One region of the Dietzia sp. 179-F 9C3 NHS genome, then DNA from elsewhere that is predicted to be linked to it. Evidence: riboswitches for the same ligand, from Rfam matches in the RefSeq annotation. Region 1 holds a riboswitch; the other holds the start of a gene.
What was found. Region 1 has a riboswitch for thiamine pyrophosphate ahead of thiC (phosphomethylpyrimidine synthase ThiC). Riboswitches for the same ligand answer to the same signal wherever they lie in the genome.

Region 1 (15,720 bases):
CTCCCCGGCCGGCGCCACCAGCCCGCAGCGGCTGACGGATCCCGCCGACGGGGGCACACTGGACCGCATGAGACAGCCGCCGGAGATCCTCGTCGGACCGGTGCTGCGGTACGTCGACGAGACCGATGCGACCGTGTGGGTCGAGACGTCCGCGCCGTGCCGGGTCACGATCCGCGCCGGCGGGGCCGAGGTGATCGAGCCGACGTGGGGCGTGCACGGCCACCACTTCGCGCTCCTGCATCTGTCCGACCTCGAGCGAGGCACCGAGACGCCGTACGAGGTGGCTCTGGACGGGGTGACGGTGTGGCCCCAGGATCCGGAGCGGCCGAGCGTCATCCGCACGCCCCGTGACGACGACGTGGTGCGCCTGTCCTTCGGCTCCTGCCGCCGCGGCGAGAGCCAGTCCCCGCAGACCCTGCGGAAGATCGGCGCCGACGCCCTGGTGGCGCTGGCCCACCAGATGGCCGACACCCCGCACGAGGAGTGGCCGGACGCGATGCTGCTGCTCGGCGACCAGGTGTACGCCGACATCCCGAGCGAGGCGATCACCGAGCGGCTCGCCGAGCGCCGGGAGGCCGGCCTCGGCCCGCAGTCGGTGCGCGACTCGGCGGGCGAGGGCGGCGACCGCGACGTCTCGCAGGAGATCTGCGACTTCGAGGAGTACTCATGGCTCTACCACGAGTCGTGGCGCGACCCGGACGTGCGCTGGCTGCTCTCGACCGTGCCGAGCTGCATGATCCTCGACGACCACGACCTGCGCGACGACTGGAACTCCTCCCACGCGTGGCGGCGCGAGATGACCGCCCAGCCGTGGTGGGACGACCGCGTATTCGGCGCCTTCTCCAGTTACTTCGTCTACCAGCACCTCGGCAACCTCTCGCCGCGCGAGCTCGAGGGCAACGAGGTGTACCAGCGGTTGCGCACGGCGGCCGACGACGCCGAGCGCGAGGGGATCCTCGCCGACTTCTCCGTGCGCGCCGACTCCCGGCGGGGCACTGCGCAGTGGAGCTTCCACCGCGACTTCGGCCGCGTGCGGGTGGTGATGCTCGACGTGCGCGCGTCCCGGCACCTCGACCCCGAGGACCGGCGGGTGATGGACCACGACGAGTGGGAGTGGACGCGGCAGGTGTGCCTCGACGCCGACGTGGACCACCTCGTGATCGGCTCGTCGCTGCCGGCGTTCATGATCCCGGCGCTGCACCACATCGAGGGCTGGAACGAGGCCGTGAGCCGCGACCGGCCGGACAAGCCGTGGACCGCGCGGGTCGGGGAGTGGATACGCCTGGCCGTGGACCTCGAGCACTGGGCGGCTTTCCGCAACAGCTTCGACGACCTGGTGGGCCTGCTCACCGACGTGGCCGCCGGTCGCGGCGCCGCGGGGCGGGCCCCGGCGTCGATCCTCGTGCTGGCCGGCGACGTGCACTGTTCCTACATCGAGTCCGTGGAGCTCACCGCGCCCGAGGTGGCCGACTCGCCCACGCGGGTCCACCAACTCACCATGTCGCCCTACCGCAATCCTCTACAGAAGTCGATTCGGGCGGTCAACCGGCTCGCGCTGACCGAGCCCGTGCTGCGCGTCGCGCGCCGGCTGTCCGCCGCCGTCGGTGTACGCGACCCGCAGGTCCGGTGGGACGTGACCGATGGGATCTGGTTCGACAACGGGGTCATGACCCTCGTCCTGCGCGACCGCGAGGCCACCGTCGAGGTCGACCACGCGCGCGTCGAATGGCCGCCGCCGGGCTCGGCCGCGTGCTCACCTATGTACCGGGGCTCGCGCCCGGGACGTGGGGGCACAAGAAGGGCAAGGGCGACGACGGCGAGCGCAAGCCGCGCCAGGTCCTACGGCGGACGCTGACCAAGTCGCTCACGGGCTGAGCCCCGGAGAGGCCGCCCCCACGCCCCACGCCGCCCACGCCGCCCGCCGCCTCTCCGCTTCGTACACATATGTGCCGTTGGTTCAGGGGATCTGGCTCATTTGGTGTGCTTGTGCGTACGAAGCGGCAGGTCGGGTCTCCGCTGGGGGCGTGCATGCCGGTCTCGGACGCGGTTCAGGGCGAGGGGAGCGCCACCCGCAGCGCGGAAGCCGCGTCGACCGGGTCGGCGGCATCGGTGATCGCGCGGACCACCACCACCCGGCTCGCGCCCGCGTCGAGGACGTCGGGCAGGTTCTCGTGGCTGATCCCGCCGATCGCGAACCACGGCTTCGCCGCCCCGTCGGCCCTGTCGGCCCCGCCCTGCCCGGCCGCGTGTCGCACCAGGCTCAGCCCCGGCGCCGGCCGCCCGGGCTTGGTGGGCGTGGGCCACACCGGGCCCGTGCAGTAGTAGTCGATCCGCGGGTCCGCCGCGGCCGCGTCCACCTCGTCCGCCGCGTGGCACGAGCGGCCGATCACCACGTCGTCACCGACGATCCTGCGCGCCCAGTCCAGCGGCAGGTCGTCCTGCCCCAGGTGCAGCACATCGGCGCCGGCGGCCGCCGCGATGTCCGCCCTGTCGTTGACGGCGAGCAGCGCGCCGTACTCCTCGCAGATGTCCCGTATCTCGGCGAGCGCGGCGAGCTCGAACGCCGCCTCGAGCGGGCCGTGCTCGCGCTCGCCGGGCGAGTTCTTGTCGCGCAGCTGCACGATGTCCACCCCGCCGGCCAGGGCTGCCGACACGTCCCGGCGCAGCGCGGGGAACTCGCCTGACCAACCCTGTTCGCGGGCTGCGGCCTCGAGGTGCCGGCGTGCGTCGATGCACAGGTAGAGGCGGGCGTCGGTGAGACGGGCGCGGAGGCGGGCGGCGCGGTCCGAGTGGGCGGCGCGTGCGGAGGCGCGAGCGGTCATGGCAGCAACGGTAGGCGATTCCCGGTTGTGCCCGACATTCGCTCGGCATCGTGCGAGTGGCCCCCGAGCTGGTGTTGTGCATTGTCCGGCGCCTCACGACCCAGGCGCCTCACCATTCGGTCGACTCACGATTCGGCCGACTCGCTAGGCTCGCTCCCATGACCGCCGGACCCGCCGGGCCCGCCCCCGCGCAGCCGCCTCGCCACGGCCGCGTCGCCGTGGTCGGCGGCTCGGTGATCGGCCTGGCGTGCGCGTGGGCGGCGGCGCGGGCGCTGGCGGTCGAGGGCGCGACGGCCGAGATCACCGTCCACGAGCCCGACGACGCCGGTCCCGACGGCGTGCCCACCGGCGGCGCCGCGTGGGTGGCCGGCGGCATGCTCGCGCCGTTCAGCGAAGCGTGGCCGGGGGAGGACGCCGTGTTCGCGCTGGGCGTGGATTCGCTGCGTCGATGGCCGGGCTTCCTCGCCGACCTCGAGCCCCACCGCGCGCCGGGCCCGCCGATCCGCAGTGCCGCGCACACCCATCTGCTCGCCGTGGACGAGGCCGACGCCCGCGACCTCGAGCTGGCCATGACCTGGGCCGCGGGCCGCGCCGTGCCGGGCGGTGTGACCGGGGCCGACGTCCGCCGCGTGACCCGCCGCGACCTCCGTGCGGCCGAGCCGTCGTTGGCCCGCGTCGCGCGCGCCGCCTACCGCATGGACACCGAGGGCGCCGTGGACAACCGCCTGCTGCTGCGCGCGCTGGCCCGCGCATGTCGGGCTGCCGGCGTCCGGTGGGTGCGGGGAGAGGTGTCGGGGCTCGACGACGTCGACGCCGATCGCGTGATCCTGGCCGCCGGCGCCGGGTCCGCTGCTCTCGCGGGGCTGCCGGTGCGGCCGGTCAAGGGCGAGGTGATCCGCCTGCGGGCCCGGCCCGGCTGCGAGGAGCCGCCGCGCGGGGTGGTGCGCGCCTTCGTGCGCGGCCGGCCGCTGTACCTCGTGCCGCGCGAAGGCGGCATCGTCGTGGGCGCCACCCAATACGAGCACGGCGACGACCGCCAGGTCACCGTGGCCGGCGTCCGCGATCTCCTGGCCGACGCCGAGACGGTCTTCCCCGGGCTCGGCGAGTACGAGTTCGCCGAGGTCATCGCGGGCCTGCGCCCCATGTCGCCGGACAACCTGCCGCTGCTCGGTCCCGACCCCGCCGACCCGCGGATCGTGCACGCCACGGGCCACGGACGCAACGGGATCGCGCTCACGCCGGTGACGGCCGACGCGGCCGTCGCCGTGCTGCTCGGCCGGCCCGTCCCGGAGGCCGCGCGCTCCGCCCGGCCGGACCGCTTCGCCGGCTCGGACCGCTTCGTTCGCGGGTGAGCCCCACGCCGCGGCCGACTACGGTGGGTGCCACGACGCGAGAGACGGAGGGGATCCCATGATCGTCACGGTGAACGGCGAGGAACGGACGCTGGCTGACGGCGCGACCGTCCGGGCGCTGATCGAGGACCTGGGCCTGCCCGACGAGGGCGTGGCCGTAGCCGTCGACGGCGCCGTGGTGCCGTCGTCCACGTGGAACACCGCGTCGCTCGGCGCGGGCGCGGAGGTCGACGTCCTCGCGGCGGTGCAGGGTGGCTGAGCCTGCCCCCGGGCCCGGCCCCGAGCCCACCCCCGGCGCCGCCACCGACCCGGTAGCCGTACTCGACTCTCCGCTGGTCATCGCGGGCGAGGAGGTCGGCTCGCGGCTCATCATGGGCACCGGCGGCGCCGGGAACCAGGAGGTCCTCCGCGAGGCGCTCGTCGCCTCCGGCACGGCGCTCACCACGGTGTCGATCCGCAAGGTGGACCTGCGTCTCGGCTCGGACGGCGTCGGCCTGCTCGGGCTGCTCGGAGAACTCGGCATCCGCCCGTTGCCCAACACCGCCGGGTGCCGCGGCGCCGCGGAGGCCGTCAAGACCGCGCGGCTGGCGCGGGAGGCGCTGGGCACCAACTGGGTCAAGCTCGAGGTGATCGCCGATGAGCGGACACTCCTGCCCGACGCCGTGGAACTCGTCGAGGCCGCCGAGGACCTGGTGGACGACGGCTTCGTCGTGCTGCCCTACACCACCGACGACCCGGTGCTCGCCCGCCGCCTCGAGGACGTGGGATGCGCGGCCGTCATGCCGCTGGGCGCCCCCATCGGGACCGGCCTCGGGATCTGTAACCCACACAACATCGAGATGATCGTCGAACGCGCCGGCGTGCCGGTGATCTGCGACGCCGGCCTGGGCACCGCCTCCGACGCCGCGCTCGCCATGGAGCTGGGCTGCGACGGCGTCCTGCTCGCCACCGCCGTCACCCGCGCCGAGCACCCGCCGCTCATGGCGGCGGCGATGCGCGAGGCGGTCCGCGCCGGGTACGCCGCGCGCCGCGCCGGCCGGATCCCCAAGCGGTTCTGGGCGCAGGCCTCGAGCCCGCCGATCGACTGACCGCCGCTACCGCGGCACCCGCCGCACGCCGACGCCGCCCATCAGCGCCAGTCCGGTGACGCGGACCGTCGGCGCCCCGGGCGGGGCCTGGCGGACGGGCCGCGGGTCGGTCTTCCACGGGCCCCGGTCCTCACCGAACCCGCCCATGAGGCCGACGCCGTCCACCTCGATCTGCACGTCGTCCGGCACGAGGACCTCCACGCCGCCCATGATCGCAATGACGACGATGGTGGTGTGGTCCGCCTGCAGCGACGCCTGGCGCAGGTCGAGCTCGACCCCGCCCATGAGCGCGAAGACCGTGTGGGTCGACGGGACGGTCCACGTGCCGACCCGCTCGCTGCCGCCCATGACGGCGAGGGAGACCGACGGCCCCGACCCGCCGGTCACGCGCCGGCCCGGGGCGGCCCCGTGCGCGCGCCGGTGCGCGGGCGCGACCGGCGGTTCGTGGCCCGCCGGGACGAGGTCGCGCGTGAGCCCGGCGAGGTCGGAGCGGAAGCGGGCCTCGTATGCCCGCGACGTGCGCTCGTCGAATTCGTCGAGGCTGAGCCGCCCCTCCGAGTAGGCCTGCCGCAGGATCTCGGCGGTGGCGTGCCGCTCGGTGTCCGAGGCGCGCAGGGCGGGCAGATCGCGGTCGGGATCGGGCGTGGCGTCATCCATGGCCCCGAGGGTAGGTGGACCGGGCCGGCGTCGTCAGATGGCGGCCATTCGGGGTGGGCGCCCCGGCCTGGGCGGTCCGCCAGGCACACTGGAGCGCATGATCGAGGTGCGCAACCTGACCAAACGCTACGGCGCCGCCACCGCCGTGGACGATCTCACCTTCTCGGTGCGGCCCGGTGTCGTCACCGGCTTCCTCGGCCCCAACGGCGCCGGCAAGTCCACCACGATGCGGATGATCGTGGGCCTGGACCGCCCCACGTCGGGTGAGGCGCTGGTCAACGGCGTGCCCTACGACCGGCTCGACGACCCCATGCGCACGGTCGGCTGTCTGCTCGACGCCTCGTGGACGCACGCGAACCGCTCGGCGCACGCGCACCTCAGGATGCTCGCGGCGGCCGGCGGGATCCCCGCGACCCGCGTAGACGAGATGCTGGGTCTCGTGGGCCTGTCCGACGTCGCGGGCCGGAAGGTCGGCGGCTACTCCCTCGGCATGCGCCAGCGCCTCGGCCTGGCCGCCGCGATGCTCGGCGACCCTGAGGTCCTGCTCTTCGACGAGCCCGTCAACGGCCTGGACCCGGAGGGGATCTTGTGGATCCGCCAGTTCATGCACGCCCGGGCTGCCGAGGGGCGCACGGTGCTCGTCTCGAGCCACCTGCTCTCGGAGATGTCGCAGACGGCGCAGGACCTCGTGGTGATCGGCCGCGGCCGACTCCGCGCCCAGGCCTCCGTGGACGAGTTCCTCTCTCGGGGCGCCGCCACGGTGATCTTCCGCACCCCCCACCAGCGGGAGTTCGCCGTCGCAGCGCAGGAGGAGGGGATCGAGGCAACCTACGACACCGCCGTCGGCGTGTTCCACCTGCCCGGCACCACGGCGACCTGGGTGGGCGACTTCGCCGCGAGTCTCGGCGTGACCGTCCACGAGCTCCACGAGAAGCGCGCGTCGCTCGAGGAGGCGTTCATGTCGCTCGCCGGAGACGACGTCGAGTACCACGGTCAGGAGGCCACCCGATGACGCTGCTTCGGTCCGAGTGGATCAAGCTCACCTCCACCAAGAGTGCCTACTGGCTCTACGGCCTGGCGATCGTGCTCGGCGTGGGCCTCGCCGCGCTCATCGGCCAGTTCGAGCAGGCGGCCACGGGCGCCACCGCCACGAACGGCGAGGTGGCGGCAGACGCCCCCGGCGGCGGGAGCGACCCGATGTTCGCCCTCCTCGGCGTGGGCGCCTTCACCCTCTTCCTCTCATGGATCGCGGCGATCGTCGCCGTGACCGGCGAGTACCGGTACCACACCCTCAAGGCCACGTTTCTCGCCGTGCCCAGGCGGTGGCCGGTGGTCGCGGTCAAGACGGCGCTGCTGGCGGTGCTCTCCGCTGCCGTCACCGCCGTGTCGGTGATCCTCGCGCTCCTCGTGGCCGGGGCGCTGTCCGGCAACGAGTCCTGGACGCCGTTCTCCGGCGACGGGCTGACGTTCCTGTGGCGCCTCTCCGTCCAGGCCGCGCTCGGCACGGTCGCGGTGGTCGGTCTGGCGTACATCATGCGCAACGCCGCCGGCACCATCTCGCTGTTCCTCGTGTGGACCCTCGCCCTCGAGGGGCTCGTGGGCCTCATCCCGCGGATCGGCGACACGCTCGCCGGGTGGATGCCGTTCGCCAACGCCGACTACTGGGTCCAGGGCGACTTCGCCAAGGGCTCCATTACGTGGGGGACGGGAACCGCCCTGATGTGGTTCGCCGTGGTCTGCGTGGCCCTGTGGGCGATCGGCCTGGTGCTCACGCTCCGCCGCGACGCCTGACAGGGGCCGGTCAGGACCTGTGCATCGGGGCTCGAAGAAGGCCCGGCGCATCCACCCCGCGGTGTGATCCCGGCCCCCGGGAGGGTGCTGCGGTTGCCCCGTGGCGCAGCGGGATTTCCAGAGCGGACGGCCGGGCCGATAGTCTGCGTGGGATCATGTCGACGTTCTCCACCCCTGCGTCCAGGGCGCGTGACGAGGCGGCGCGTCGGGCCCGGGTCTCGTCGCGCGCCCGGTCACGTCGTCGACTCGTGGCGGCCGGTTTCGGCGCCGGGCTCGTCGTGGGGCTCGTGGCGGGTGCCGCGATCGCCGCAGGTGTCGTCGTCGGGGCGAAGGAGGGCTGGGCGGACGGCGACAACGTCGACGCGCCGGCGGAGGGTACGCCGGGCGGACACGCCCGCCCGGCCGAGCGGATCACGCTGGCCTTCGCCGGCGACATCCACTTCGAGAACCACCTCGCCCCGCTCGCCCGCGACCCGCATTCCCTCGCCGAGTTGCGCGACGGCCTGGGCAGCGCCGACCTGGCGATGGCCAACCTCGAGACCGCGCTCACCGAGCGGGGTAGCCCGTACCCGGGCAAGCCGTTCACCTGGCGGGCCCCGGCGAGCGCGCTGCGGGCCGTGGCGGGCGCGGGCGTGGACGTGGTGTCCATGGCCAACAACCACGCCGTCGACTTCGGCTCCGTCGGGCTGGAGGACACGCTCGCGGCACGAGCGGCCTCGCCGATCCCGGTGATCGGCATCGGGCGGGATGCCGACGAGGCGTTCGCCCCGTGGATCACCGAGGTCCGCGGCGTGAAGGTCGCCTTCCTCACCGCCTCGCAGATCGTCGAGGAGACGCTCACCTATAACGCGGCGGGGCCCTTGAAGCCGGGCATCGCCTCCGCGATCCCGCGCGACCGGCTCCTGCGCGAGGTCCGGACGGCCCGCGAGGAGGCCGACGTCGTGGTGGTGTACATGCACATGGGCGCCGAGGGGTACACCTGCCCCGGCGACGCCGCGATCGAGACCGCCGCCGCGCTCGAGGCCGCGGGCGCCGACGTGATCCTGGGCGACCACGCGCACCGCGTCAACGGCGCCGGCTGGGTGGGCGACGCCTACGTCCATTACGGGCTCGGCAACTTCGTCTACTACATGTCCAGCGAGCCCGCCGGGCACACCGGCGTGCTCACGGTGACCGTCGACGTCCCGGCCACGGACGGCTCGGAGGGAGCCGACGCGCCACGCCCCCGCCCCGACCGGCCGCTGGTCACCGACGCGGACTGGGACGCGATGCTCATCGAGGGTGACGGCATCCCTCGCCGCCAGGACGCCTACACCACGCAGCGGCTCCAACAGACCTTCGAGGCCGCACGCGAGTGCACGCCGGCGAGGGCTACTCCGTAGCAGGTGCGCACTGCGAGGGGTGATCACACCTCACAGTGCGCACCTGCCGCGCTAGCGGCCCTCGATCGGCAGGTACACCCGCCCGCCGGCCTCGGTGAACTCGGCGGACTTCTCGGCCATGCCCGCCTCGATCGCCTCGACGGTCTCCAGGCCGTGCTCGGCGGCGTAGTCGCGGATGTCCTGCGAGATCCGCATCGAGCAGAACTTCGGCCCGCACATGGAGCAGAAGTGGGCGGTCTTGGCGGGCTCGGCCGGCAGCGTCTCGTCGTGGTATTCGATCGCCGTGTCCGGGTCTAGCGCGAGCGCGAACTGGTCACGCCAGCGGAATTCGAACCGGGCGGTGCTCAGCGCGTCGTCGCGGCGCTGCGCGCCCGGGTGCCCCTTGGCCAGGTCCGCCGAGTGCGCGGCGATCTTGTACGTGATGACGCCGGTCTTGACGTCGTCCCGGTTCGGCAGCCCCAGGTGCTCCTTGGGGGTGACGTAGCAGAGCATCGCGGTGCCGGCCTCGGCGATGCGGGCGGCGCCGATCGCCGAGGTGATGTGGTCGTAGCCCGGCGCGATGTCGGTGGCCAGCGGGCCGAGGGTGTAGAACGGCGCCTCCTCGCACCACTGTTCCTCGAGCCGCACGTTCTCCACGATCTTGTCCATGGGCACGTGGCCGGGGCCCTCGATCATCACCTGCACGCCGTGTGACTTGGCGATCGTCGTCAGCTCGCCCAGGGTGCGCAGCTCGGCGAACTGGGCCTCGTCGTTGGCGTCGGCGATCGAGCCGGGCCGCAGGCCGTCGCCGAGGGAGAAGGTCACGTCGTAGCGAGCGAGGATCTCGCACAGCTCGGCGAAGTGGGTGTAGAGGAACGACTCCTGGTGGTGGGCCAGGCACCACGCGGCCATGATCGACCCGCCGCGCGAGACGATGCCCGTCACGCGCTTGGCGGCGAGCGGCACGTAGCGCAGCAACACGCCGGCGTGGACGGTCATGTAGTCCACGCCCTGCTCGCACTGCTCGATCACGGTGTCCCGGTACAGCTCCCACGTGAGCTTGGTGGGATCGCCGTTCACCTTCTCCAGCGCCTGGTAGATCGGCACGGTGCCGATCGGTACGGGGGAGTTGCGCAGGATCCACTCGCGGGTGGCGTGGATGTCCTTGCCGGTCGACAGGTCCATGACGGTGTCGGCGCCCCAGCGGGTGGCCCACACCATCTTCTCGACCTCCTCGGCGATCGAGCTCGTCACGGCCGAGTTGCCGATGTTGGCGTTGACCTTGGTCATGAAACGCTTGCCGATGATCATCGGCTCGCTCTCCGGGTGGCGGTGGTTGGCCGGGATGACGGCGCGGCCGGCGGCCACCTCCTCGCGCACCACCTCGGGATCGAAGCCCTCGCGGGCGGCGATGAAGCGCATCTCCGGCGTGATGTGCCCCGCCCGCGCCCACGCGAGCTGGGTCCGGACAGCGGTCGCGTCGCTCTCCGAAGCGGGGGCCGGCTCCGGATACGTCCAGTCGGCCCGGGTCCGGGGCAGGCCCGCCGCCAGGTCGTGGCAGGCCTCGTCGTCGTCATATCCGGTGTAGGGCCCCGAGGTGTCGTACACGTCGAAGGTCGTGCCGTCGGTGAGGTCGATGCGGCGCACGGGGACGCGCAGGACGCCGTCGGGCCCCGCGCCGTCGCACGGCACGTCGAGGTACGCCTTGCGGCTGGAGTGGATGGGGCCGCACGTCACGGAGTCCACGGGCGCGGCGTTGCGCTCGCCGGGGCCCCTGCCGCCGCTGAGCGACTCCAGTTCCTCGGGGCTGACGGTGGGCATGAAGGCGCGACCGCCCTCGGGCATGGTGGTGCTCATGGGTTCCTGATCTCCCTACGCCGGTATTACCCGGACAGGTTCGACGGTCGACGGCCCGGCCGGCCGTCCTCTCAGCCCGCGCTCCGAGGCGGGCTCCCGTGTGGATGAATGGCTATGAAGTTGTGACGCAGACACTACCCGGCGGCGCGGCGCTCCACGTGGTTCGTCGAGAACCTCGTGGTGGGGGACCGGCTCGCCCGCGGCACGCGGCCCGGGTCACCACCGAGGTCGTTCCGCAAGATCACCTCGGGCTGTTCAGGCGCGAGTAGGATCGGGCGGAACACAGCCTGACCCGAGGAGACCCGATGTCCGGCGACACGTCAATGATGCTCGTCCACAATCCCGACCGGGACCGGTACGAGCTGTGGGACCGCGAGACGTTCATGGGCCTCGTGGGCTACGAGCGCGACGGCGACGTCTACATCCTCCTGCACACCGTCGTCGAGGAGGAGTACGGGCAGCAGGGCATCGCGCGCCTGCTGGTGAGCCTCGTGCTCACGCGCATGCGCCTCGACGGGCACAAGATCCGTCCCGTCTGCAGTTACGTCCGCCGCTTCCTCACCCGCTTCCCCGAATACCAGTTGCTCGTCGCCGCCGCCTGACCCGCCCCCGCCGATTTCGGGGTGGCCGGGAGGCCCGGGCTCAGTCGCCGACGGCGTCCTTGCCGCGCTTGACGATCTTCGGGTCCGGGTCGAACACGACCTGCGAGTCCTTCTCCGGGTAGTCGAACTTGTTGAGGAAGTAGCGCAGGGCGTTGATGCGGGCGCGCTTCTTGTCGTTGGATTTGATGGTGATCCACGGCGCCCAGTCGGTGTCTGTTCGCCGGAACATCTCCTCCTTGGCGTCGGTGTACTTGTCCCACTTGTCCAGCGACTCGAGATCCATGGGGGAGAGCTTCCAGCGGCGCACGGGGTCGAGTTGGCGGATCGCGAAGCGGGTCTTCTGTTCCTCCTGGGTCACAGAGAACCAGAACTTGGTCAGCCCGATGCCCGAGTCGACGAGCATCTTCTCGAACATGGGGGCCTGCTCCATGAAGACCTCGTACTGGTCGTCGGTGCAGAAGCCCATGACGCGCTCGACGCCGGCGCGGTTGTACCAGGAGCGGTCGAACATCACGAGTTCCCCGCGGGTTGGCAGGTGATTGACGTACCGCTGGAAGTACCACTGGTACATCTCGGTCTCGGTGGGCTTGACCAGCGCCACCACGCGCGCCTGCCGCACGTTGATGAACTCGGTGAACCGCTTGATGGTGCCGCCCTTGCCGGCGGCGTCGCGGCCCTCGAACACGATGACGTGCCGGTGGCCCGACTCGGACTGCCAGTTCTGGAACTTGAGCAGCTCGATCTGCAGAAGGTACTTCTCCACCTCGTACTGGGCGCGGTCGAGGCGCTTGTTGTACGGGTAGTTCTCCCGCCAGGTGTCGACGGCGTTGCCGTTGATGTCGATGAGGTCCGGGTCCTCGCCGTGGTCGTCGCGGACCGTGTAGCCCTCCGCGCGCAGCTTGTCGATGTAGTGGCGGAGTTCGAAGGTGGACATCGGTACCTCTCTGGAGGGCGGATGGGGGGCGGGGGTGGCTGGGTGACGGCGAGGTGGTGCCGCGGCTATTCGAGGTCGACGACGACGGGGGCGTGATCCGAGGCGCCCTTGCCCTTCCGTTCCTCGCGGTCGATGCTCGCGCCGGTGACGCGGGCCGCCAGCGCAGGTGAGTGGAGTTGGAAGTCGATCCGCATTCCCTGCTTCTTGGGGAAGCGCAGCTGCGTGTAGTCCCAGTAGGTGTAGACGCCCGGGCCGGGTGTGAACTCGCGGGTGACCTCGCGGAAGCCGGCGTCGTCGAACGCGGCGAACGCCTCGCGCTCGGGCTGTGACACGTGGGTCTTGCCGTCGAAGAACTCCATGTCCCACACGTCGTCGTCCTGCGGGGCCACGTTCCAGTCGCCGACGAGGGCGATCTGCGCGTCGGCGTCGTCGATCAGGGAGGCCTTGGCGTGGTCGCGCAGCCGGGCCAGCCATTCGAGCTTGTAGGTGTAGTGCGGGTCGTCGAGCTCGCGGCCGTTGGGCACGTAGAGACTGTACACGCGGACGCCGTCGCACACGGCGGAGATCGCGCGGGCCTCCGGGTCCTGAGACCGCTCGGGGTCCTTGTGGAAGCCCGGCATGCCGTCGAAGCCCAGGCGCACGTCGTCGAGCCCCACCCGGGAGGCCACGGCCACACCGTTCCACTGGCTCAGCCCGTGGTGGGCGACGTGGTAGCCGATCTCCTCGAACGCCTCGTGCGGGAACTGCTCGTCCCTGCACTTGGTCTCCTGCATGGCCAGGACGTCCACGTCCGAGCGCTCGAGCCAGGCCACGACGCGGTCCCGTCGAGCCCTGATCGAGTTGACGTTCCAGGTGGCCAGTCGCATGTGCCCAGTCTATTGCGCGGGGGTATGTCTCGTGGGTCGAGGTGGACGATGGAGGTGGGTAATCCCGGACACGGCAGCATGCCCTGGACCGTTCTCGTCCTCTCGGGTGGGCTGGAGGCGGGGTGGGGCGGGCCAGGGGACGGCAGGGTCAGTCGACCTGGACGTGGCGCAGGGTGTGGTGCGGCTCCAGGCCGAGCTTGGCCCAGAGGGCGCGGCCGGCGGCGTTGTCGGCGAACACGTGGAGGTGGCATTCCTGCGCGCCCAGACCCACGCCCCACTCGACGAGCGCGCCGGTGACCACCTCGGCCAGGCCCCGGCGTCGGTGCGCGTCGGCGGTCTCGACGCATGAGACGGCCACCCGCGGCACCCCGTCGGGGCCGGCGGTGACGGCCCCTCGCGCGATCGCGGCGAGCGAGCCCGCCTCCTCGAAGCGTGCGAAGACCGCGTGCCCGCCGGGACCCGGTTCGTCGGCTACGCCGCCGGTGCCGTCACGCTCGGCCGCACCGCCGAGCCCGGCGGTCGCGAGCATCGAGGGCCGCACGCGCGCGGGGTCGAGATCGGCGGTCGCGTGGTACAGGGCCAGCCAGTCGTCGTCGGGAGCCTCGGCCAACATCACGTCGCGGCGCCGGTCGTCGACCGAGGCGAGGAGCGTGGCGCTGTCCGCGGTGCACAGCAGCAGCTCGCGCCCCACGGTGAGGCGCTCTGGGGCGACCGGGGCGCCGTCGAGCTCGAGCCGGTCGCTCGCCACGAGTCGGGCCACGTCCGCGAACCGCAGGGGCAGCCCGCGGGCGGCGTACCAGTCGCGCACGCCGTCCAGGTCCTCACAGCTCGCCCACGGCAGCACGGGCACGGCCGAGCCCCCGCGGTAGGACCAGTCGTCGCCGGCGCGGCAGAACCAGCCGTCGACCAGCGCGTACTCGGTGCCCGGCCAGGCCAGGGCGCCGGCGAACTCGCGGGCCCGGATGTCGCGGTTGCGCACGACCCGCGGGGGCAGGACCTTGAGGACGGCGATGTCGGCGTCCGGGATCCGCAGTTCCTCTCCGGCCGCGTCGCCGGAGTCGCGCCGCACCACCAGCTCGGGCTCGAGCGCCACGACGTGTCCGATGACGTCGGTGTACAGGTGTGAGGTCTCGCCGTCGCGGAGGTGCCGGCGGACCACGACGCGTTCGCCCACGTCGATGCGGCGCCCCGCGTTCCAGCGGGAGCGGTCGGACAGGCCCCGGTCAGAGTGGCCCCGGCCGTCGGGCCCCGGGTCCGCCTCAGGCATCCGCGACCGCGTCCTCGTCGTCATCCTCGTCCCCGCCGAACGGATCGGGGTCCGACGCCGGGTCCCAGCTCAGGCCGGGCACGCCCCAGCCGTTGTCGCGGATGGCGCGCTTGGCGGCCTTGCGGTTCCGGCCGATGAGGCCGTCGGTGTAGAGGAAGCCGTCGAGGTGGCCCACCTCGTGCTGGAGGCAGCGGGCGAACAGGCCGTACCCCTCGATCGAAACCGGCTCCCCGTGCTCGTCGGTGCCGGTGACCCGGGCCCACCAGGCGCGGCCGCGGGGGAAGTTCTCGCCGGGGACGGACAGACAGCCCTCGAGGTCGTCCTCCGGGTCCGGCATCGTCTCGGGGATCTCGGAGGTCTCGAGCACCGGGTTGACCACGCAGCCGCGGCGGGTGATCCAGCCGCCGCGGGCGTCGACCTCCTCGCGGGAGAGCTGGCCGCCGTCCTCGGTGTCCAGGTCGGGGCAGTCGTAGACGAACACGCGCTTGCGGATGCCCACCTGGTTGGCGGCCAGGCCCACGCCGTTGGCGGCGTCCATCGTCTCGTAGAGGTCCTCGACGAGCCCGCGGAGTTCTTCGGGGGACTCGGTGACGGGCTCGGTGGGGGTGTGGAGCGCGGGATCACCGAGGATGACGATGGGCAGGACGGCCATGGGAGACGATTCTAGGTGCACGGGGCTGCGTCCTGTCGGTGCGGCGTGGTTGAATGCGGGGGAATCACAACGGTGTGACCCCCGGTTCCCGAGCCGGTCTGCACCACGCCGGACCCCGAGCACAGGAGGTGCGTATGGGCGCCGCCCACGCGATGTCGTCGCAGGACCAGGACCGGGCCCACGGCGACGCGGCCGCGGACGCCGAGCTCCACGCGGCCGACCCGGTCCTGTCGGACCGCGACCAGGCCATGCTCGAGTTCGAGCGCCAGTGGTGGAAGTTCGCCGGCTCCAAGGAGGAGGCCATCCGGCAGCGCTTCGACATGTCCGGCACCCGGTACTTCCAGATCCTCAACGGGCTCATCGACCGCCCGGAGGCGCTCGCCGCGGACCCCCTTCTGGTCAAGCGGCTCCGCAGGATGCGCAGCAGCCGTCAGAAGGCACGCGCGGCGCGCAACCTGGGAATGCGCCTCG
Region 2 (15,720 bases), on a different contig from region 1:
CGAGGTCGCCGGGCGGCGTCCGGTCAACCGTTGGAGCCGCTGCGCGCGCGGCCCGAGACCTCCGGCATCCGCAGGCCCGACGCGGCGCCCACGAACCCCAGCGCGGCGAGGAACACCAGTGCCCACTGGGCGCCCGCGAGTGCGATGAGCGAGCTGATCCCGCCCACGGCCAGCAGGATGATCCCCATCGCCGAGTTGGACACGGCGACGTAGGTGGTCCGCAGGTCGCCCTCCGCCACGTCCACGACGTAGGTCTTGCGTCCCACCCGCACGCCGGAGTGCAGCAGCGTGAGCACGAAGTAGCCGGCGACGAAGAACGCGGTGCCGGCGGCGGAGCCACCGTCGAAGGCCGGGAGGGAGACGACGGCGACGATGATCACCGCGACCGCCGACGCCGCCGCGGCGGCCCACCCCATGAGCAGCCTGCTCGACCGGTCGGCGAGCCGGCCGAAGATCCGGCCCCCGAGGAGCGAGGCGATGCCGGAGGCGAGGATGAACCCGCCCAGGCCGGCCAGTGCCCCGGTTCCCGCGCCCACGGACATCGAGACGAGGAACGGCGGGCTGAGGGACGACACGAGGATCAACCCGCGCACGGTGACGAAGCGGCGGAAGGTGGCGTCCTCACGGAACAGCCGTATCACCTCGCCGAACCAGGATCCGCCCGCGTCGTCGTCACTTCCCTCCCGGCCCTGGCCCGCCGCCGCTGCCTCCTCCCCCGGCTCGGTGACCTGCGCGTACACCGTGGCCGAGAGCACCCACAGCAGCGCGCCGGCGGTCAGCAGGAGCGCGAGGAAGCCGGGTCGCAGGTCGTCCCCGCCCAGCACCCGGATACCCAGGCCCAAGGTGACGGCGACGAGGCCCGCCGCCGAGGTGGCCAGGCCGATGATCTGGCCGCGCTCGCCGGAGGGGATCGTGCGGCCCTGGACGTCCTTGGACGCGATCGAGCACAGGCAGCGGCCGAGCGAGAACACCACGAGCGCCGTGAGGATCCCAATGCCGGCGGGGAGGCCGTGGCCGAGCGCGGCGATCGCCGCCATTACCGCCACCGCGGCGGCTTGGACGCCGGCGCCGGCCACGAACACCCACTTGCGGTGCCGCACCCGCAATACGAGCGGAGTGAGGAAGGCCTGCGGGAGCATCGACAGCGACTCCCGGACCGGTACCAGCAGGCCGACGAGCGCCGCCGGGACACCGAGGGCATGGAAGAGCCACGGCAGGACCGTGGAGGCGTTGACCGTCTGGTCGCCGGAGGACTGCAGCGTGTTGGCCGTGACGAGGCGCAGCCCGTTGCGGGGGATGTCCCGCTCGACCCGCTCCGGAAGGTCGCCCGCACGCGAGCCCTCGCGACGGACGAGGGCGGAGTAGACGGACTCGGCGGTGCTCACCCTGTGGAGGGTAGTCGTCTTCTCGGACACCTCATCCGGTTGGAGGGCCCGCGACGCGGCGGCCAATGCCGTACCGCGCCGCCATCCGCTCCAGCTTCTGCCCGCGGACGTCGCGGACCAGCTCGTCTCGCTGATCCAACGCCGCCGCCGGTGCTACTCTCCTCTCATGTTGATCACCGGAGTCGGCTCACTGCGGCTGCGTTCCAGCCGCTAAGGCGGCGGACCACTTCTCACGGTCTCTCCGCCCCGGTTCCCCGGCCGGGCGGCTCTCCGGCATGCCCGGCTCCCGACACCTCTCGCGGAGCGATCAACGATGCCCACGCATTCCCACGGCCGGCACGAACACGGCCAGAACTTCCTCACCGACCCACACGTCATCGCCGACATGGTCTCTCGCGTCGCGGAGACCGCCGGCCCGATCGTCGAGATCGGCCCCGGCGACGGCGCGCTGACCACGCCACTGCTCGACCTCGGCCGCCCCACGACGGCCGTAGAGATCGATGGCCGGCTCGCCGCGCGGTTGCACCGCCGGTTCGGCGACCGACTCGTCGTCATACACACCGACGCGCTGCGGTACCTCCTCCCCGCCACACCGCACGTCGTGGTGGGCAACCTGCCCTTCCACCTCACCACCGCGCTGTTGCGGCGGCTCCTCCACGCACCGGGCTGGACCGACGCGGTCCTGCTCGTCCAGTGGGAGGTGGCGCGGCGCAGGGCGGGGGTAGGCGGCGCCACCATGATGACGGCCCAGTGGGCGCCGTGGGTCGAGTTCACCCTCGGGCGACGCGTCCCGTCCGCGGCGTTCAGGCCGCGCCCCGGGGTCGACGGCGGGATCCTGGTCATGCACCGGCGGGCGCAGCCGCTCGTGGCACCCGACGAACGCAAGCGCTACCAGACCATGGTGCACCGCGTCTACACGGGTAGAGGCCGCGGCATCGCGGAGATCCTCGTCCGCACCCGTCTGGCCTCCCGGCCCCGGGAGGCCCACGCGTGGTGCCGGCGGGTCGGTGCCGCGCCGGGCTCGCTCCCCGGCCGGCTCACCGTGGAGCAGTGGGTGGACCTGTTCGAGACGACGGGGACGTCGCCACCGCGCGACAGGTGACGGCCGCGGCTGCTGCCGTCGGCCCCGTGACGAAGCGACGCGCGCACAACAGACGGAGGCAGCGGCCAGCGCGACCCTGGCTCATGGGCGAAAACCCGGGCAACTCCCTGGAATAGCGCGCCCACGTTCACGACCGGCTGGGCACGACCGCCACCGACGACGTGGTGGCCAGGAGCGGGCGCTCCTCCTGCCCCTCGCCCGGGCGGGCGGGATTTCGTGACCGGCCGTGATCAGTGCAGCGGACCGCCGCAGTTGGGCCAGGCGCCGGCACCCTGACCGGCGAGCACGCGCTCACCGATCTCGATCTGCTGCTCGCGCGAGGCCTGGTCGGCGGTCGGGGCGTACTGGTCGCCACCGAAGCCGGTCCACGTCTGGGCGGCGAACTGCAGGCCGCCGTAGTAGCCGTTGCCCGTGTTGATGTGCCAGTCCCCGCCGGACTCACACTGCGCCACCTGGTCCCAGGCGGCCGGGCTCGCGGCCTCGGCGACGGGCGTGCCGGCCGTGGCGCCGCCGGCGGCCACACCTCCGGCGAGGAACGCGCCGGCGAGGATCTGAACGGTCTTCTGCTGCATACTTCGCGGACCTCCTACGAAGGTCTCGGGGTAGTGCTTCGGACCCGGACGACCCTAGGAGCGGCGGGGAGGGGGGATGCAAGCCGCGGGGCCGCTCGGATCGCGTCCTGCCGGGTCCCGCGGAGCCGCCCGACGCGGCGAATCGCCAGCGCACCCCTCGGATCACCACCCGATCCGCGCGCGGGGAAACCCCGGCATGAGGTCGGTCACACCCGACGTGCCGCCCCCACGGCGGCGCCGCGGGGCCCGCGCCGTGCCAGCCGACGCTGATCGTGGAACAGCGGCCGCCGGGCTGAGCCCGCCCTGGCTATGGTGGTCCGTGACACGGGGTGCCGCCCAGCCGGGCGGCTGAGATCACACCCGTCGAACCTGATCCGGGTCGTGCCGGCGAAGGGATGTCGAGGCGATGCCCGTGCCCCCTGCCCGCCCCGGACGGAAAGTGGGAGACATGCGTATCGACGAGCAGATCGTTCTGGTCACCGGCGGGGCCCGTGGGCTCGGCGCCGCTATCGTGCGGGCCTTCGCCCGCGAGGGCGCGCGGGTCGTCGTCAACTACCATCGCAGCGCAGACGCGGCCGCCGCGCTGGTCGCGGAGGTCGGCGAGGACCGGGCCGTGGCGGTGCAGGCCGATGTGACCGACGACGACGAGGTCCGCCGCCTGTTCACCGAGGCGCGCGAGCGGTTCGGCGCCCCGGTCACCACCGTGGTGAACAACGCGCTGGTGGATTTCTCGTTCAACGGCGACGCCCGGCCCTCCGTCGAGGACATCCGCTGGGAGGACTTCGACGCGCAGCTGCGCGGGGCGCTCAAGGCCACGATGTCCACGACGCAGGCGGCCCTGCCCGGCATGCGGGAGGCCGGCTACGGGCGGATCGTCTCGATCGGCACCAACCTGGTCCAGCATCCCGTGGTGCCGTACCACGACTACACGGCCGCCAAGGCCGCCGCGCTAGGGCTGACGCGCACGCTGGCCACCGACCTGGGGCTGGACAACATCACGGTGAACATGGTCTCGGGCGGGCTGCTCCGCACCACCGACGCGAGCGCGGCCACTCCCGAGGAGGTGTTCGACCTCATCGCCTCCGGCACGCCGCTGCGGCGCGCCACCGAGCCGGCCGAGCTCGCCGACGCGGTGGTGTTCTTCGCCTCCCCGTGGGCGCGTGCGGTGACGGGACAGAACCTCATCGTGGACGGCGGCCTGGTCAAGGGCTGACCGGCGCCGGGGGCGACCGCCGCCCCTCGTCGTCATCCGGAGGCTCCGGGTTTTCGCTCACTCGCGCACCCCTCGGACGTGACCTCGCCGCACCCTGTGCCACACGCGCACCAGGAGCGCCACACACGCGGCCCGGATCAGCACCCGGCCACCGGTGCCCGCCACCGGAGTGCGCGAATCGGGCTCTCCCCGGTGTGCGAATCGGAATGCCGATCCGGTCTCGCACAGCATGTGGGCGGGTTTCGCTCACATCGTGCGGCTCGGCCGGCGTGTGGCGCCGCCGGACTCCCGCGCCGCCCGGCGTGTCTGCGCCCCCACCTGCAACGACGCGAGCCGGCCGCAGCCGGGGCGCCGCGGGAGGGGTGCGCGAGTGAGCGAATCCCCCGAGCATCACGGAGAACACCCCGCCGGCCGCACCGTGCTGTGGCTGGACATCGCGCTTGAGGCCGGCGACGGCCCCGGCGCCGTCACACCACCGAGCCGATGAGCAGGCTCGCCGCCCCCAGCGCCGCGGTCACCGCGCCCACCATGTTGACCAGCACCACGCCGCCGACGGGGCCGGAGATCACGATCTCGGTGACACTCATCCCGCGCACCCTCCTCCCCGACCGCAGGGGTGACCTACGGTGGGAGGCATGACCGCCCCCGACTCCCAGCATCCTTACAGCCCCGCGTTCCGGAGCGGCAACCACGTCTTTGTCTCCGGCGCCCTGTCCGTGGACCTCGACTTCCAGCCCGTCGAGGGCCGCCACGAGGCCCTCGCGGCGGCGTTCGAGCGGATGACCGAGCGACTGGCCACCGTGGGGGCGACGCCAGACGACGTCGTCAAACTCACCTACTTCGTCACCGACATCACCCTCCGCGAGGAGGCCAACGAGCAGTTCCTCGAGGTGTTCTCCGAGCCGCGGCCCGCCCGGACCTTCGTGGGCGTGTCCGACCTGCCCTACGGCTCGACGGTCGAGATCGACGCGATCGCCGTGATGGAGGCCGGCTCCTAGTCCGCGGGCGGGAAGCAGCTCGAGCCGGCCGAGGTACCGACGCTCGTCGGAGTCACGGCCACCTCGACGCGGTCCGCGTCGAGGTTGCGGAACACCAGGGTGCGTTCGGCGTCGGCGGCGGGCTGCTCCTCGGCGAGCGTGTAGCCGTGGCGCTGCGCGGCCTGTTCCACGCGGGGCGCGAGCGCGTCCCAGTCCCGGGCGAAGCTCGGCGACTCCAGCCAGATGGCGCCGAAGTCGTATCCCACGCGCTCGCCGCGGCCACCCTCCTCACAGGGTCCGTAGTCGTCGCCGGCGACCAGGGTGCGGCTGGCCTCGGCATCGTGCGCGGTGAGCGTGCCCACGATCTCGGTGACCGAGGCGTTGACCTCCCGCTTGACCGCGTCGGTGGGGCGGGCGTCGGAGTCGAGGACGGGCAGCGGCGCCTCCGCCGCCGAGCACCCGGCCACCGCCAGCGCTACCAGCGCGAGCCCCGCGGCGGGGGCCGTCCGTCGTGCGCGCACCTGTCTCCTCTCCGGCCGTAGAGCGAGCCCGGGCCGGGCCGTCGCGGCGCACACCCTACCCAGACCGGGACGGTCCCCGTCGAGCCGCGACCCGCCACGGGCGTGGAATGTGAAGCAGCTCACGACCCCTATGGTCGATCGGAGGGGCCATCATCCCGGGCCGCTCTCGGCCGGGCTCTGAGCAGCGGCGGCACAGAGGCGGCGGGGGAGGCGCGGCCGCCTCACCCGCCGATCTGCCGGCGCCGCATCCCGGCCAGGCCGATCGCCACGGCGAGCGCGGCAACGGCCGTGACGGCCAGGAAGGGCGCGGGTGCGAACTCCTCGACCGGCACGTCGGAAAGGTGGTACAGCGGCGAGAGCGCCTGCACCTGCTCGGGCAGGTCGAGGAGCGTCGCGAAGACCGTCACCACACCGGTGAGCGCGACCAGCGCCCAGCCCACCGGCGCGGCGAGCCGCGGCGCCCAGGCGAACAGCGCCACGCACGCACCGAGGACGGCCAGGGGCGCCGGGATCGTGGCCAGGTGCGAGATCAGCACGTCGCCCACGACCCCGCCGTCGCCCATGACCGCGGCGGCCGCCAGTCCCGTGCCGAGGCCGGTCGCCGCGGTGACGAGCACCACCCCGGCGGCCACGACCAGCGCGTGTGAGGCCGGCCAGGCGACCCGACCCACGCCCGTGGCCAGCACCAGCTCGGCCCGCCCACGGGCCTCCTCCTCGCGGAGCGACTGCACGGCGTAGACCGCGTACGCGGCCACCATGATCGCGACGAACTTCCCGAGGAACGCCACGTAGCCGTCGAGGAGCCCCTGGGTACCGAACATCTCTCGGAGCTCGGGGGGCATGCCGTCGGCCGCCCCGAGCATCTCCTGGGCGAACGCGCCGTCCACCACGCCCACGGCCACGATGGCCGCGCCCCAGGCCAGGAGGGCGCCGCGCTGGAGCCGGGCGGCCAGGCCGACCGGCGTGCCCAGCGCGCGGCCCGCGTGCGGCGGCCCGGGCCGCGGGGCGACGGCGCCGGCGCCGAAGTCGCGGCGGGCGAGCAGCAGGTAGGAGGCGGCGACGGTGACGACGGCGAGGCCGACGAGCAGCGCGAGGGGCGCCCACCGGTCGTGGACGTACGGGGCGGTCTGCGCGGCCCACCCCAGCGGAGAGGCCCACGACAACGCGGTGCCCCCGACCGCCGCCATGTCGCCGAGGGCGCGGAGGACAAAGGCGGCGCCGAGGACGATCCCCGCCATGCCGGCCGCAGTGCGCGAGAACTCGCTGAGCTGCGCCGTGACGGCGGCGATGCCGGCGAAGGCCAGGCCGGTGAGGGCGGTGGACAGGCCCACGAGGACCGACCCGCCGGCCGCGAAGCCGGTGGCCAGGCACATCCCGGCCACCACGACGAACGCCCCGGCGTTGGCGAGCACGGCGACCAGCAGCGCCGCGGTGAGCGCGGAGTTCCGGCCGGTGACGTTGGCGCGGATGAGCTCGGCGCGGCCGGACTGCTCCTCGAGCCGGGTGTGGCGAGTGACGAGCAGAATGCTCATCAGGGCCGCGAGCAGGAAGAGGTAGAGGGCGTAGCCGCTCGCGAAGAGCCGCTCGTACGTGGGGGCGTCCATGCCGAAGGCCGGTCCGGTGAACATGCGGCCGACGGGCTGGCTGAACAGCGGGGCCAGCGCCTGCAGGTCCTCGGGCTCGGGCGCCAGCGTGGGCAGCGCCGCGCCCACGTAGAGCACGTACAGGCCCAGGCCCGCGAGCCAGGCCGGCAGCGTGATCCGGTCCCGGCGGAGGAAGAAGCGGATGAGCGTGCCGGTGCCGGCCAGCCCGGTGCCCACCGTCGCGGTCTGCGCTGGTGCGATTCGCGCGGCCGCGGTGCTCATCGGGCTGCCTCCGGGGCGTCGCCGTAGTGGCGGATGAGGAGCTGCTCGAGCGTGGGCGGGTGGGCGACGAGCGAGCGCACGCCGAGGGGTGCCAGCGCTCGGACGGCGTGGTCCACCCGGTCGCCGTCCACCTGGAAGTGGACCTCGCCGTGCTCGGCCCGCACGTCGTGCACCCCGGGCGTGGCCGCGAGCCCGTCCCACGGCCCGTCGAGGCGGGCGACCATCGTGGTGCGGGTCATGTGCCGCATGTCCTCGAGGCTGCCGGACTCGACGGTGCTGCCCTGCCGGATGATCGAGACGCGGTCGGCGAGCGCCTCGACCTGCGCGAGGATGTGGCTCGAGAGCAGCACCGTCCGGCCCTCGTCCCGGGCCTCGCGGATCACCTGCTGGAACTCCACCTCCATGAGCGGGTCGAGTCCGGAGGTCGGCTCGTCGAGCAGCAGCAGTTCGACGTCCGAGGTGAGCGCCGAGATCAGCGCCGCCTTCTGGCGGTTGCCCTTGGAGTAGGTGCGCGACTTCTTGGTGGGGTCCAGCCCGAAGCGCTCGCAGAGCGCGTCCCGGCGGGTGCGGTCGAGGGGGCCGCGGAGTCGGGCGAGCAGGTCGATCACCTCGCCGCCGGTGAGGTTCGGCCACAGCGCGACGTCGCCGGGCACGTAGGCGAGTCGGCGGTGCAGCGCCACGGCGTCGGCCCAGGGGTCGCCGCCGAGCAGGCGCACCTCGCCGGCGTCGGGGCGCAGCAGCCCCAGCAGGACGCGGATCGCGGTGGACTTGCCGGCGCCGTTGGGCCCGAGGAAGCCGTGGACCTCGCCGGGTGCCACCTCGAGGTCGAGGCCGTCGAGGGCCCGGGTGGTGCCGAAGGTCTTGACCACCCCCCGGGCGGAGATCACGGGTGCGTCCGTCATGGGATCAGCGCTCCTCTACGTTCGTGGTGTCGAACAGTCGCGTGAACTGCTCGTAGGCGCCCTGCTCGAGGAGTCCGTGCGTGAACAGTTCCATGGTCGGCCGCAGGTACGGCGCGAGGTTCTCGGGGCCGGGGTCGTCGGCGAGCAGGTCCACGCCCAGCAGGCGGTGCATGTGCTCGTGCAGGACGAGGGTCCCGAGCGACCACAGCACCAGGGTCACCACGCGCTCGCGCGGGACGGCGCTGGGCTTGAAGATCCCCTCCTCGACGCCGCGGGCGGTGTACTCCTCGGCGTCGGCGACCATCTGGTCGACGAGCTCGTCGACGTGCTCCCCGCCCTCGGTGAGGGTGCGGACGAAGTAGCGCAGCAGCGGTCGGCCGTCCTCGATCTTTCGCAGCGCCATGAGCGGGTCGAGTTGCGGCCCGGCGTCGATCGAGTCCTCCTTGCTCCGGCGCAGGAGCCGGGCCGCATGGGCGTCGCACGCGCGGCGCAGGCCGTCCTTGCTGCCGAAGTGATGGACGATGAGCGCCTGCGAGACCCCGGCCTCGGCGGCGATCTCCTTGAGGCTCGTCGCGGCGACGCCCCGGTCGCCGAAGCGCACGAGCGCCGCGTCGAGGATCCGTTCGGCCCCGCCCTTGCGTTCTCCCTGCACATCGACCCCTTCGCCATGCTGATTGAATACTCGGTCAGTTTAGGTGCTGACTGACCATTCGGTCAATGGCGGCCGCGGAAGGTTGGCGGCGGCCCGCCCCGCTCTTCGGCGTCGGCTCGGCCTGCGAGTTCGCCCCCGGGTGCAACGCGATCGGCATCGTCCCCTGAGCCACGCCGCCACGCGGGGCGTCAGGTCCCGCAGTAGGTGACGTGCGGCGCGCCACCGGGCGGCGCGGGGCGGGCGTAACGCTCGAGCCCCGGCCGCTCGGTGTAGGGATCGGTGACGACGACGAGGAGCTCCTCGAACGGCCCGAGGTCGCCCGCCGTGGCCGCGTCCAACGCCTCCTCCACGAGGTGGTTGCGCGGGATGTAGACCGGGTTCGCGCGCTCCATCACGCGCGCGTCCGGGGAGAGCGCGCGCCACCGCCGCGCCCAGTCGCCGAAGCCGTCCTCGACATCCGTCGTGTCGCCGCGTGCCACCTCGGTGAGTCGGCGGAAGAACAGCGTGTGGTCCGGGTGGTGCTCGGCCAGCTTCTCCGCGAGGGCGTCGATGAGCGGTCGCGCCACCTCGTCGTCGACCTCCTCCCCCAGCCCGAGCTTGCGCCGCATGCCCGCGGTCCACGCCGCGGTGTAGTGCGCCGGGAAGGTCTCGAGCTCGGCGGTGAGCAGGCGGATGGCCTCCTCCTGGTTCTCGTGGACCAGGGGCAGCAGGGTCTCGGCGAAGCGGGCGAGGTTCCACTGCATGACCGGCGGCTGGGCTCCATAGGCGTAGCGGCCCTGGGTGTCGATCGAGCTGAACACCGTCCGCGGGTCCACCTCCTCCATGAAGGCACACGGGCCGTAGTCGATCGTCTCGCCGGAGATCGTGGTGTTGTCCGTGTTCATGACCCCGTGGACGAACCCCACGTGCATCCAGCGCGCCACCAGCTCGGCCTGGGCGGTGAGCACCGCGGCGAACAGGGCGAGGTAGGGGTTATCGGCGCCGGCGGCGTGGGGGTGGTGACGGGCGATGGCGTGGTCGGCCAGGCGGCGCAGCAGGTCGTCGTCGCCGTCCTCACCCGCCGCGAGCGCCCTCGCGTACTGGAACGTGCCCACGCGCAGGTGGCTCGACGCCACGCGGGCCAGGACGGCGCCGGGCAGCATCGTCTCGCGGACCACCGGCGTGCCCGTGGCCACCACTGCCAGCGAGCGGGTGGTGGGGATGCCGAGGGCGTGCATCGCCTCGCTGACGACGAACTCGCGCAGCATCGGGCCGACCGCCGCGAGGCCGTCTCCGCCGCGCGCGAACGGCGTGCGGCCCGAGCCCTTGAGGTGCAGGTCGCGCAGTCCGGGCAGGCTCTCCTCACCCGTCCGGCCCTCGTCACCCCGGGCGGTGAGTTCGCCGAGCAGCAGCGCGCGGCCGTCGCCGAGCCGCGGCGAGTATCCGCCGAACTGGTGGCCGGCGTAGGCCTGGGCCACTGGCCGCGCACCGTCGGGCACCGCGTTGCCCACGAGGAACCGGGCGCCGTCGGCGCCGCGCAGCGCTGCGGGGTCCAGCCCCAGCTCGGCGGCCAGCGGCTCGTTGAGCACGAGCAGCCGCGGCTCGGCCACCTCCGCGGCGGTCCAGGGCAGTGCCAGCTCGGGGAACTCATCGGCGTACCGGGCGCCGAGCGTCGGGGCGGTCGGCGAGGAGGTCATGCCCCGACCATACGGACGCGAGCCGAACACGCGACCGTGGGAAGAAGGGCGCCCATGTGTGACCCCGGCACCGTTAGGCTCCCCCACCATGTCGCTCCGCACGCTGCCCGCCGTCCTGCTCTTGCCTCTGCTCGCCCTCACCGCCTGCGGCGGGGCCGACGACACCCCGGTCACCGCCGGCGACGAGACCCCCGGAGTCACGGCCAGCGCCGAGGCCGGCGAGGGGAACGGCGCCGGCGGGAGCGGCGCCGGCGCGGGGGACAACGGCGAGTGTGCCGACGTCGACGGGCCGACCGTCGCGGTCGAGGCCCGCGACGGCGAGCCGCAGGTCGAGATCCCGCTGCCGGAGGACTGGGAACGCACCACGCGGACGGACTCGGAGATGATCCGCCTCATGCTGCGCAACCCCTCGATCGGCACCGGGCAGTTCGTGCCCAACGTCGTCGTCACCGCCGAGCCGGCCGACGCGGACGTGGACGCGGCGTTCGAGGCCCAGCTCAGGGGCATCCGCCAGGGCTTCGGCATCGAGGACATCACCACCACCGAGGGCACGATCTGCGGCCACCTGTCGATGATCGCCGAGTACACCGCGCCCGCGATGGGCGCGGTGCCCGAGCGCCCGGCCTCCGTTCAGATCATCGTGGTCCCCGGCGCCTCCGGTTCCACCACCTACACCATGACCGCGCAGTCCACCGCGCCCGTGGACCCGTCCTTCGAGGAGGACGTCACGACGATCTTCGAGGGCGTGCAGATCGGGGACTGAGCCCGGCCGCCCCCGGGCACCGCGGCCCGGCGGTCGCGGGGGAACCGCGTCAGCCCGCCAGCGCCACCGCGAGATTACCCAGAGAGTCCTCGAGCTGTTTCTCGGAGACCAGCGGGAAGGACACCTTCTCGAGGATCGCCTTGTCGGTGACCTTGGACCAGTCGTAGGTGAGGCGCACCAGGGTCGAGTCGGAGCCCTGCGGCTCGAGCTCCCAGACCCACTCCCAGCCGGGCGGCTCGGTGCCCGCCGGCGCGGTCCGCCAGGCGAGCAGCTTGTCCTTGACGTAGCCGGTCACGTGGTTGTCGGTCTTGTACTCGCCGCCCATGTGGTCGCCCACCATGTCCATGGTGAACACGTCGCCGACCTGCTGGATGCGGTCGGACTTGTAGTCGCCGCGGACGAAGCCGGAGCCGTCCAGCCGGTCGTGGTTCTCCGGGTTGGACAGCAGCTCGAAGATCTCGGCCGCCGAGTGATCGATCACGCGCTCGACGGTGATGCTCGTGTCGTTGCTCATGACCCCACCATGCCCGCCCACGCGCGGGCTCGCATCCGGTCGGCGGTCATCGCGTCCCCGGTGGTGCGGATCGGCCCGCCAGGAGCTCGGCGGCCATCCCGCGCGCCTGCGCCACCAGGCCCGTGCCGTAGACGGGGCGGTGCGCGAACGCCCCCTCCACCAGGAGAAAGAGGTGGTTCGCCAGCGCCTCGTGGTCAACGTCGGCGGGCACGTCCTCCCGGACGAGTTCGTCGAGCAGCGCGTACACCGCGTGTTTGTGGTAGCGGATGACGCCGTGGCCGGGGTGGTCGGCGGGCAACTCGGCCGCGGCGTTGAGGAAGGCGCACCCGCGGTGACTGTTGCCGTGGTCGGCGGCGTAGACGTCGAAGACGGCCAGGGCACGGGGGCTCGGCGCGCGCGCGACCTCCTCCTCGAGGAGCCCCCACCACCACCTGTGCCGGTTCGCCAGGTACGCCACGACCAGGCCGTCCTTGGACCCGAAGTTCGTGTAGAGGACCGGCTTGGTCACCCCGGATTCGGACGCGATCGTGTCCACCCCGACCGCGTGGATCCCCTTTTCGTAGAACAACACGGACCCGACGTCGAGGATGCGCTGCGCGCCGGGGGTCAGGTTGGTGAGATCGGGCAGGTCGGTGGCGCTCATACCCCTTGACTTTACAGGTCTGTATACGTAGGTTGTCCGCACAGGTATACAGACCTGTAAAGTTTCGCTCCGTGCGACCCCGTTGGGAGGGGATCTCGATGTCACCGCTCCACCTGTTCCTCCGCCTGATCCGAGAGCTGTGGTTCTCCCTGGACACGGCCAGTGCGCTCAAGCACGGCGGCACGGTGTCCGACGAGGCCCGTCGACACACCCGCCGGGCCGCCACACCGGAGCGCCACCCGGCCTCGTAGCCCCGGCCGAGCTCGGGGGGACGAAGAGGACTCCGATCCGTTTTCGGTCGGCAGCGGGGCCACGGCCTTGTACGATCGCGCCTGTATAGACGTCGATCGCGCCCCTGCCGGGGCGTCACCCATGGAGAGGTTCACCCGTGCGCCGCACTGTGTTCGAGCAAGACCACGAGGACTACCGCCAGACGCTCCGCGCCTTCATCGAGTCCGAGGTCGTTCCCCACTACGACGAGTGGTACGAGGCCGGGATCGTGCCGCGCGAGTTCTACTACAAGCTCGCCGAGCTCGGCACCTTCGGCATCACCGTCCCCGAGGAATACGGCGGCGCCGGGCTCGAGTCCCACAAGTTCGAGGCCATCCAGACCGAGGAGCTCACCCGCGCCGGCGTGACCTTCGGCGGCTCCAACGTCCACGTGGCGTTGTGCCTTCCGTACCTCAAGATGCTCGCCACCGAGGAGCAGAAGCAGCGGTACTTCCCCAAGTTCGTCTCCGGCGAGGAGATGTGGGCGATCGCCATGACCGAGCCCGGCACCGGCTCGGACCTGGCGGGGATGAAGACGACGGCGAAGCTGTCCGAGGACGGCACCCACTACATCCTCAACGGGGCCAAGACGTTCATCACCGGCGGCGTCCACGCCGACCGCATGATCGTGTGCGCCCGCACCTCGGCCCCCCGCGAGGACGACCGCCGCTTCGGCATCTCCCTGCTGGCCGTGCAGACCTCCCTCGAGGGCTACTCGGTCGGCCGCAAGCTCGACAAGGTGGGCCTCAAGACCTCCGACACCGCCGAGCTGTCCTTCGTGGACGTCAAGGTGCCGGTCGAGGACCTGCTCGGCGAGGAGAACAGGGGCTTCAACTACCTCGGCCAGAACCTGCCGTCGGAGCGCTGGGGCATCGCCTTTGGCGCCTACGCCCAGGCCGCGGCCGCCGTGCGCTTCGCCCAGGAGTACACCCAGCAGCGCACCGTGTTCGGCAAGCCCGTCGCCTCGTTCCAGAACACCAAGTTCGAGCTGGCCGCGTGCAAGGCCAAGGTCGACGCCGCCCAGGCCGTCGCCGACCGCGCCCTCGAGGCCCTCGACGCCGGCGAACTGACCCCGGCAGAGGCGGCGTCCGCGAAGGTGTTCTGCACCGAGGTCGCGGCCGAGGTGATCGACCGCTGCCTGCAGCTGCACGGCGGCTACGGGTTCATCAACGAGTACCCCATCGCGCGCCTCTACTCGGACAACCGCGTCAACCGCATCTACGGCGGTACCAACGAGGTCATGAAGACCATCATCGCCAAGGACATGGGGCTGTAACGGCCGTCCCGCCTACCCACCTCCCCCGAAATCGGCGACTCCACCGCCGGATCCGCGGCCCTCACAGGGGCTGCCGACCCGGCGGCGGAGTAGCCGATTTCTGGGTGCGGCGTTGAGGACTCCCCTCCGCCCGGCCGTCGTGCGAGCGACCTCCTGCCGCCACGGTCAGCGACATGAAGAAGTTCTCCATCCCCTCCGCCGGATCGGCCACCGATGCAGGCCACGCCCTGTTTCCCTCTCTGAGACTGCGGAAGTGAGCCCGTTACATCACGATTGGAACATTGCCCGGCCCCCCGCCCGGTGCCACCATCACCGGCGTCAGCATCCCCGCCGACATCACCTTCGACGAGAGGACCCGCATCATGGCCGTCAGGACCACCTCCAGGGCCGTCGCCGCCACCGTCTTCGCCACCGGCCTCGTGGCTGCCGGCGCCCCCGCCGCATCGGCGATCGACACCAGCTCCCTCGCCCCGCCGCCGGCCGACTGCGCGATCGACGACGAGGCGATCGCCGAGGAGACCCCGCACCCCATCGAGGGTGCCGAGTGGTCGGTGGGCGAGCAGGGCAACGTCTGCGGCAACCTCGGCTACCTGTTCCTCGAGACCAAGGACGGGACCGGCACCTCGCCCACCCAGGTCGTGCTGTTCCACCGCGGCGAACAGACCGCCACCCAGCCCGACGGCGACAGCCGGGTGCTCCTGGGCGGCGAGTCGGACTTGCACGTGGAGCTGCGCGTCCAGCAGGAGCCCGAGGAGGGCGAACCCAACGCGGAGGCGACCTACGCGTCCACCGTCTACGTGTGGAACCCGGTCACCGCGGACGCCACCGCCGTGCCGCTCCCGGCCGGCTTCCCGTCCTGACCTAACCGGTCCCGATACCACCGAGAGGGAGACATCCATGGACAGCGTCACCGGCTTCGCCGGAAGCATCGCGACCCTGGTCACCGACATCATCCCCAACCTGATCCCGCAACTCCTCGCCGATCCGCAGATGGGCTTGACGCTCTCGATGGGCATGCCCGTCCTCAGCGCGGGCGCCGTGTGTGAGCTCACCCCGGGCTGCAGCTCGCTCCAGCTGCCGCCGTGAGCAGGACGACCACGGCGAGCACCTACGGCCCCACCCGTCGGCGGCTCCCGGCCGCGCTGCTGCTGCCCGCCGTGGCCGCGGTGGTGGCGGCGCGGGTCGCCGGCGGGAGGAGGGGATAGCCTCGTCGTCGTCACTGGTCACCGCCGCTCCCGATGGGGAGCCGGAAGTGGTGACGACGACGAGGACCACGGTCGTCACCACCGGTGCCCCCACCGGGCCCGCCGACGCGCCCCACCCGGCGCGCCGCCGAACACCTAAGCCGAACACCTCATCAGCCATTCCGGCGCGGGACTACTGGCTAGT

Region 2: linked by a shared signal. The riboswitch ahead of ACH0BZ_RS04765 (3-oxoacyl-ACP reductase) and the one ahead of thiC (phosphomethylpyrimidine synthase ThiC) in region 1 are both predicted to bind thiamine pyrophosphate.

Annotation. Positions count from the first base shown of each region.
Region 1 covers NZ_JBIQES010000001.1:68,380-84,099, forward strand. Annotated here, with positions in the region: gene ACH0BZ_RS00310 (alkaline phosphatase D family protein) at 68-1,855, shown strand; gene thiE (thiamine phosphate synthase) at 2,049-2,822, opposite strand; gene thiO (glycine oxidase ThiO) at 2,981-4,174, shown strand; gene thiS (sulfur carrier protein ThiS) at 4,233-4,433, shown strand; gene ACH0BZ_RS00330 (thiazole synthase) at 4,507-5,262, shown strand; gene ACH0BZ_RS00335 (DUF1707 domain-containing protein) at 5,269-5,919, opposite strand; gene ACH0BZ_RS00340 (ABC transporter ATP-binding protein) at 6,017-6,931, shown strand; gene ACH0BZ_RS00345 (ABC transporter permease) at 6,928-7,710, shown strand; gene ACH0BZ_RS00350 (CapA family protein) at 7,866-9,092, shown strand; gene thiC (phosphomethylpyrimidine synthase ThiC) at 9,144-10,892, opposite strand; TPP riboswitch at 10,924-11,038, opposite strand; gene ACH0BZ_RS00360 (GNAT family N-acetyltransferase) at 11,234-11,530, shown strand; gene ppk2 (polyphosphate kinase 2) at 11,571-12,464, opposite strand; gene ACH0BZ_RS00370 (exodeoxyribonuclease III) at 12,530-13,330, opposite strand; gene ACH0BZ_RS00375 (GNAT family N-acetyltransferase) at 13,479-14,597, opposite strand; gene ACH0BZ_RS00380 (peptide deformylase) at 14,590-15,249, opposite strand; gene ACH0BZ_RS00385 (DUF3263 domain-containing protein) at 15,384-15,720, shown strand, end outside.
Region 2 covers NZ_JBIQES010000003.1:39,841-55,560, reverse strand. Annotated here, with positions in the region: gene ACH0BZ_RS04780 (MFS transporter) at 24-1,385, opposite strand; gene erm (23S ribosomal RNA methyltransferase Erm) at 1,699-2,487, shown strand; gene ACH0BZ_RS04770 (transglycosylase family protein) at 2,718-3,059, opposite strand; TPP riboswitch at 3,375-3,472, shown strand; gene ACH0BZ_RS04765 (3-oxoacyl-ACP reductase) at 3,508-4,272, shown strand; gene ACH0BZ_RS04760 (RidA family protein) at 4,908-5,270, shown strand; gene ACH0BZ_RS04755 (hypothetical protein) at 5,267-5,770, opposite strand; gene ACH0BZ_RS04750 (ABC transporter permease) at 5,992-7,635, opposite strand; gene ACH0BZ_RS04745 (ABC transporter ATP-binding protein) at 7,632-8,537, opposite strand; gene ACH0BZ_RS04740 (TetR family transcriptional regulator) at 8,542-9,189, opposite strand; gene ACH0BZ_RS04735 (protein adenylyltransferase SelO) at 9,378-10,865, opposite strand; gene ACH0BZ_RS04730 (hypothetical protein) at 10,954-11,628, shown strand; gene ACH0BZ_RS04725 (SRPBCC family protein) at 11,678-12,142, opposite strand; gene ACH0BZ_RS04720 (TetR/AcrR family transcriptional regulator) at 12,189-12,785, opposite strand; gene ACH0BZ_RS04715 (hypothetical protein) at 12,884-13,036, shown strand; gene ACH0BZ_RS04710 (acyl-CoA dehydrogenase family protein) at 13,174-14,331, shown strand; gene ACH0BZ_RS04705 (LppP/LprE family lipoprotein) at 14,613-15,191, shown strand; gene ACH0BZ_RS04700 (hypothetical protein) at 15,229-15,417, shown strand; gene ACH0BZ_RS04695 (hypothetical protein) at 15,414-15,536, shown strand.